2 linked regions of the Thiorhodovibrio frisius genome follow. The protein of the gene in region 1 interacts with the protein of each later gene in a pairwise test. Links are inferred from orthologs where the notes say so. Each region holds a gene or a part of one and is shown on either strand. Other genes may lie near its edges.

Region 1 (3,543 bases):
CTGGCCGCGATGGATGGCGTACAAAAGCGCCGCGCCTCGGCAATGGCCTTTTTCGACCAGCTGCCGGTATTGATGTAATCCGCGCTGGTATGTCCGCGCAGCAGATTCATCGGCACCATAGCGAACTGACTCGATGCCCCGCCCTGCAGGAAAAGCACCCGGTAATCATCTGAAATGCCGAGCAGTTCGCGCAGATCCGTCTCGGCACGTTCGGCGATGGACATGAACTCCTTACCGCGATGGCTCATCTCGGCTGGACACATGCCACTGCCGTGCCAGTCGAGCATTTCCTCGCGCGCGCGCTGCAGCACGGGTTCAGGTAGCATCGCCGGGCCGGCGCTAAAGTTATAGGGTCGGGTCATTCAGTCTTCTCCAATGGTTAATCGACAGCGAAGCCGGCTCGGGTTGGGGAATCAGCACATTGACGCCTAATCCTCAACCTCCCCGCCTCCGGCATCTGGTCCATCAATTTGTTCGGAATCGGGGTCGATCATCGGTGGGTCACCGTCCTCTCCGTTCCCGCCGCCCTCACCCTCGTCGCCATCACCATTGAGCGCCACAATCCGCTCAATGCCGGCCAGGCGTTGGCCTTCGCCTAAGTTGATCAGGCGCACGCCCTGGGTGCTGCGACCGAGCAGCGAGATGCCGTCGACGGCGGTGCGCACCAGGGTGCCGCCATCGGTGATCAGCATGATCTCATCGCCCGGGCGCACCAGCACCGCACTGATTTGTTCGCCATTGCGCTCGCTGGTGCGAATGGCGATCACGCCCTTGCCGCCGCGGCCCTTGGTTGGGAACTCTTCCACCGGCGTGCGCTTGCCGTAGCCCTTCTCGGTCACTGTCAGCACAGCACCTGGTTCGGCGATGACAAGCGAAATGACCCGCTGGCCTTCTTCGAGCGTCACGCCGCGCACGCCGTGGGCGGTGCGGCCCATGGAGCGGACGGCCTCCTCGTTGAAGCGGACCGCCTTGCCGGCACTGGTGAAGAGCATCATATCCTGGTGCCCGTCGGTCACCGCCACGCCGATCAGATATTCGTCCTCGTGCAGGTCGATGGCGATCAGGCCGCGCGAGAGCGGACGCGAGAAGTCGCTGATGGGCGTCTTCTTGACCGTGCCCTTGCTCGTGGCCATGAAGATGAAGCGGTCCTGATCGTACTCGGCCACCGGCAGAGTGGCGTTGATGCGCTCGCCCTGCTCGAGTGACAGCAGGTTGACAACGGGCCGTCCGCGCGCGCCACGCCCTGACTGCGGTAACTCGTAGACCTTGAGCCAGTAGACCTTACCGAAGCTCGAAAAGCACAGCACGGTGTCGTGGGAATTGGCCACGAACAGCCGGTCGATGAAGTCTTCGTCTTTGGTGGTGGCCGCGATGCGCCCTTTGCCGCCGCGCCGCTGCGCCTGATACTCGGACAAAGGCTGCGCCTTAATATAGCCAGCGTGCGAGAGCGTCACCACCATATCCTCGGGCGCGATCAGGTCGAGCAGCGTCAGGTCGGTCTGATCGGTGACGATCTCAGTGCGGCGCGCGTCCGCGTATTGATCGCGAATGGCGGTGAGCTCGTCGCGGATGACCTGCATCAGGCGCTCAGGATTACGGAGAATTTCCAGAAGCTCAGAGATCTTCTGAAGAATCTCACCGTACTCCTTGATAATCTTATCTTGTTCTAGACCGGTCAGGCGCTGGAGTTGCAGATCGAGAATGGCGCGCGCCTGGCGTTCGCTCAGGCGATAACGACCGGATTGATCGCCCTCCCCGATCAGCCCGAAGCTCGGGTCAAGCTCATCCGGGCGGGACTCGATTGACGATGGGGCGGCGCCGGCGCGCTCGAGCATGCCAGTGACCTGCCCCGGTGCCCAGGTGCGCGCCATCAGGCCCTCACGCGCATCAGCCGGGCTGGCGGAGGCTTTAATGAGCGCGATCACCTCGTCGATGTTCGCCAGTGCGACCGTGAAACCTTCCAACAGATGTGCGCGATCGCGTGCCTTGCGCAGTTCGTAGAGCGTGCGCCGGGTCACCACATCGCGGCGGTGGCGCAGGAAGTATTCCAGCAGTTGCTTAAGATTCAGCAGTCGCGGCTGGCCATCGACCAGGCCGACCATATTGATGCCGAACACCGTCTGCATGTTGGTGTGCTGATACAGGTTGTTCAGCACCACATCGGGATAATGATCGCGCTTGATCTCGATCACCATCCGCATGCCGTCCTTGTCGGACTCATCACGCAGCTCGGCGATGCCCTCGAGCTTTTTCTCCTTGACCAATTCGGCCATCTTCTCAAGCATTCGGGCCTTATTGACCTGATACGGCAGCTCGGTGACCACGATGGCCTCGCGCCCGCTACGCTTCAGGGTTTCGACCTCGGAGCGCGCACGCAGTTGAATGCGCCCACGCCCGGTGCGATAGGCCTCGCGGATGCCGCGCACACCATTGATTATGGCGGCGGTCGGGAAGTCCGGCCCCGGCACCAGATCGATCAGCTCATCAAGCGTTGTCAGGGGTTCATCGATCAACTTCAGGCAAGCATCGATAATTTCGCCAAGATTGTGCGGCGGGATGTTGGTCGCCATGCCCACGGCGATACCGGACGAACCATTGACCAGCAGATTCGGGAAGCGCGCCGGCAGGACCGTCGGCTCGTACTCGGACTCGTCGTAGTTCGGGATGAAATCGACGGTTTCTTTGTCGAGGTCATCGAGCAGACTGTGCGCGATGCGCGCCATGCGCACTTCGGTATAACGCATGGCGGCGGGTGAGTCGCCATCGACCGAGCCGAAGTTGCCCTGCCCGTCCACCAGCATGTAGCGCATCGAGAACGGCTGCGCCATGCGGACAATGGTGTCGTAAACCGCCGTATCCCCATGCGGGTGGTACTTACCGATCACATCACCGACCACGCGGGCGGATTTCTTATAGGGCTTGTTCCAATCGTTGCCGAGTTCGTTCATCGCGAAAAGCACGCGACGATGGACGGGCTTGAGGCCATCGCGCACATCGGGCAGCGCGCGGCCGACGATCACGCTCATGGCGTAATCGAGATACGACTGCCGCATCTCGTCTTCGAGATTGACGGTCAGGACTTCCTTGGCAAAATCCGGCATGGGCGTGGCTTGTCAGCGAGTTCGCTGGATATGGGGTTGGGGTGATGATTAAGAATTTGCCGTCAAGATGCGGGAGCCCGCAGGCGGGAAGTCGGCAAGTTCGCTAAACTCGCAATCATAGCACGAACGCCCACGAGCGTATCCGCTTGGCGGCAGATTGACCTGACGCAAGCGCTCAATAAATGCGGTAATTAGCATTTTGTATTAATCTATTACAGGAATATTTTAAGGATTCACTTTACTATGTCTTCGCCGCTTTATGACAGCTCCCACGCGTTTAGCACCGGACTTGAGGGCTTCGATTCCTCCGTGCTGGACGCTTCGCATCGCATCCCGGTGTTGGTGGATTTCTGGGCCGACTGGTGCAGTCCCTGTCACGCACTCGCACCCCATCTGTTCCGTTTGATTGATGAGTACGACGGGCGCCTGCGCCTCGCCCAAG
Region 2 (3,370 bases), 2.6 Mb from region 1 along the record:
GAGGCCGGCCAGCGCCAGTTTAGCTTGAAGCCAGCGGACCAATCTCATTATCAGGGTGATAGGGGCAGACGCGGCGCCCTCTTGCCACGCGGCTTTCGCCGGGTCGAGCGCCTGATCCCTCTAAGCCCCGAGGCGAATCAAAACAATGACCAGCTCTTTGACTCAGATAAAGACCCTTAGTAACGGTTCAAAAATTACCGATACAGGTAGGTTGGGCAAAGCGCAGCGTGCCCAACTTCAGAAGGCAAAGTTGTATCGCTAGTTCTTGAACCGTTCCTTAAGCAAAAGACTGCCACTGGCTCTTAGATATCGATATTTCCCGCTTCGAGTGCATAGCGCTCGATGAATTCTCGCCGGGGTTCTACCTGATCACCCATCAGGGTCGTAAATATCTGGTCGGCCGAGACAGCATCCTCAATGGTGACCCGCATCAGCCGACGGCATTCCGGGTCCATTGTGGTTTCCCACAGTTGTCCGGGGTTCATTTCGCCCAAGCCCTTATACCGCTGAATGTGATATCCCCGCTTCGCCTCACCAATTAGCCAGTCGTAGGCCCTAGCAAAACTATCAACCTCCACGCTCTTATCCCCGCGCTCAACCCGGGCGCCTGGTTGCAAAAGTCCATCAAGTTTTTCGCTAAGAGCAGCGATTCGCTGGTAGTCGGCAGAAGAAAAGAATTCAAAGGGCACCATGCGCGTCTCCGGAATGCCATGCACCATGCGAATCAGTTCCAAGGCCCCAGGACCGCCTGCGTCATCGCCGCTGACACTGATGCGATAATCGATCGCCGTTCCACTGTTGGCACTTAAGGCCAGAGTTAAATCTTGAATCCATTGCTCGCGGGCAGCCTGATCGAACCACAGATCTTCAGTCATGCGCGGAAGGCTTAAAAGCTCACCGAGAAACAGAGAGTCATACCGATTGGCTAGGCGGGCAATAATGGCGCGGTAGATCTGAAACTCTCGCGTCAATTCCTCCAACCCAACCGCCGACATTGGCGGGGTATCCGCACTGAGAGTCAAGGCGGCATTGTCCAAAGCGGCACGCAGCAGGGATGCCCCAAGCTCGGCGTCGTCGAGCAGATAATCCTCCTGTTTGCCCCGCTTGACCTTATACAGCGGCGGCTGAGCAATATAGACATAGCCCCGGTCAATGAGCTCAGGCATTTGCCGGTAGAAAAAGGTCAGCAGCAGGGTGCGAATATGGGCACCGTCGACGTCCGCATCCGTCATCACGATAATGCGATGGTACCGCAGCTTGTCCGGGTCGTATTCCTCTCGGCCAATCCCACAGCCGAGGGCGGTAATCAGCGTGCCCACTTCGGCAGAGGACAGCATTTTATCGAAGCGGGCTTTCTCTACGTTTAGGATCTTGCCTTTTAAGGGCAAAATTGCCTGAAACGCCCGGTCGCGACCCTGCTTGGCGGACCCTCCGGCTGAGTCACCCTCCACGATGAAGAGCTCAGAGCCCGCTGGATCTTTCTCCTGACAATCGGCAAGCTTTCCGGGAAGACCGGCAATGTCCAAAATCCCTTTCCGTCGGGTCATTTCACGAGCCTTCCGGGCCGCTTCGCGCGCGCGGGCCGCATCAATCATTTTATTGGCGATGATTTTCGCCTCAGCCGGATTCTCCTCTAAAAAACTATTCAAGTGCTCGCCGAAAAGGCCTTCGACGATTGGCTTAACATCCGAGGACACCAATTTTTCTTTGGTCTGGGAAGAGAACTTGGGATCCGGCACTTTCACCGAAACCACTGCAGTCAGTCCCTCGCGCGCATCGTCGCCAATCGGTCGTGTCTTCTGATTCCGGTCCAGTGTTTCCCGCTCGATGTATTGGTTTAGCGTCCGCGTCAAACCTGCGCGAAATCCCGCCAGATGGGTGCCCCCATCTTTTTGTGGAATGTTATTGGTGTAACAAAAAATGGTTTCCTGATAGGACTCGTTCCATTGCAAGGCAACTTCAACAACATGATCGTTGCGCTCGTCGGTAAAGAAAAAGACCGTCGGATGGATAGGCGATTTGTTTCGATTAAGATGTTCCACAAAAGCGCGAATGCCGCCCTTGTATTCGAAAACATCCTCCCGATCAACGCGCTCATCGCGCAATGCGATGCGAATCCCTGAATTCAGAAAAGACAGCTCCCGCAGTCGCTTTACCAAAATGTCATAGTGAAATTCGCAATCAGAAAAAATCTCTGTTGAAGGTTTGAATCGAATCTCGGTCCCCGAGGCTTCGACTTCGCCAATCGGGCGCAAAGGCGCGACAGGCGCACCCAGGCGATATTCTTGTTCGTACAGGGTGCCACCACGCCAAATCCGCAAGTTGAGTGTCTCCGACAGCGCGTTCACAACCGAAACGCCGACACCATGAAGACCACCGGAGACTTTGTAGGAGTTGTCGTCAAACTTACCCCCGGCGTGAAGAACCGTCATTATCACTTCAGCCGCAGAACGATTTTCTTCCGGGTGATGATCAACAGGGATGCCCCGCCCATTATCTGCCACCGAGACTGAGCCGTCGGTATGGACAGTCACTCGAATGTCGGTGCACTGGCCCGCTAGGGCTTCATCGATGGAATTATCCACCACCTCAAAAACCATGTGATGAAGACCGGTGCCATCGTCAGTATCACCGATGTACATCCCCGGACGTTTGCGAACAGCGTCCAGCCCGCGCAGAACTTTAATATTAGATGAGTCGTAGGCCATTGAGAAACAGAGTAAATTGGTTAACCGAAGAAGGCTCCATTATACCGGTTCTTGGCTCATCCACCGGTGGGCATTAGAGAATTTTTTGAAATCGACTAAAGATATCGTCCTTAGTTCGGACAGCGCGACTATTTCTGTCAAGACTAGCGCGAGGAGAGATTGTCCTGTCCGTGCTAAGGGACCAAGATGCGCGGTGGTTTCAGGGTTAATCGGCTGGACAGATGACGCCCTGTTCCACGTGAAACATTTTCGAGGAATCAAGGACCGGCTGGCTGAGGGCCGTCAGGAAGACCTGGCAGCTATGAGTTTGAATCATGCCAACCAGACTCTGTGCATTTTCCTCACTCAATTCCGAGCCAATATCGTCCACTAGCCAAATGTCTCTCGGTGACTTTGCCCCGCCGAGTTGGCTAGCCGCGATTTGAAGCAGAATCCCAAAAGCTTTGTTTTGACCGCGCGAGCCTAGTCGCACCCCGTCCCTGGTCACCACTTGGAAGTCCGCTCGATCAGGCCCATGAAAGGTAAAGCCACGACGCCGATCCGTTTCTAACATTCGGACCAAGTCCCTTCGAAGATGCTGCTTGTCAAATCCCCCTACCCACCGAATTGAGACTTGCCCGTCGCCAATCCCAAAACTTCCACAGCTCTCCTGAAAACATTTG

The links.
Region 2: the proteins of gyrA (region 1) and gyrB interact in binary tests that used the Escherichia coli proteins (3 or more experiments, as listed by UniProt). The link is inferred for Thiorhodovibrio frisius from one-to-one orthologs.

The regions. Positions count from the first base shown.
Region 1 is NZ_CP121471.1:2,647,081-2,650,623, reverse strand. Bases 229-3,449 are described here. They hold gyrA (DNA gyrase subunit A), read right to left. Parts: upstream 3,102-3,449; coding sequence 429-3,101; downstream 229-428. Other genes in these bases: Thiofri_RS12260 (thioredoxin family protein), read left to right, coding at 3,345-3,449; serC (3-phosphoserine/phosphohydroxythreonine transaminase), read right to left, coding at 229-362. Also shown: more of serC, read right to left, coding at 1-228; more of Thiofri_RS12260, read left to right, coding at 3,450-3,543. UniProt on the Escherichia coli protein: A type II topoisomerase that negatively supercoils closed circular double-stranded (ds) DNA in an ATP-dependent manner to maintain chromosomes in an underwound state.
Region 2 is NZ_CP121471.1:3,278-6,647, reverse strand. Bases 6-3,053 are described here. They hold gyrB (DNA topoisomerase (ATP-hydrolyzing) subunit B), read right to left. Parts: upstream 2,709-3,053; coding sequence 303-2,708; downstream 6-302. Other genes in these bases: recF (DNA replication/repair protein RecF), read right to left, coding at 2,914-3,053; parC (DNA topoisomerase IV subunit A), read left to right, coding at 6-180. Outside these bases: more of parC, read left to right, coding at 1-5; more of recF, read right to left, coding at 3,054-3,370. UniProt on the Escherichia coli protein: DNA gyrase negatively supercoils closed circular double-stranded DNA in an ATP-dependent manner to maintain chromosomes in an underwound state.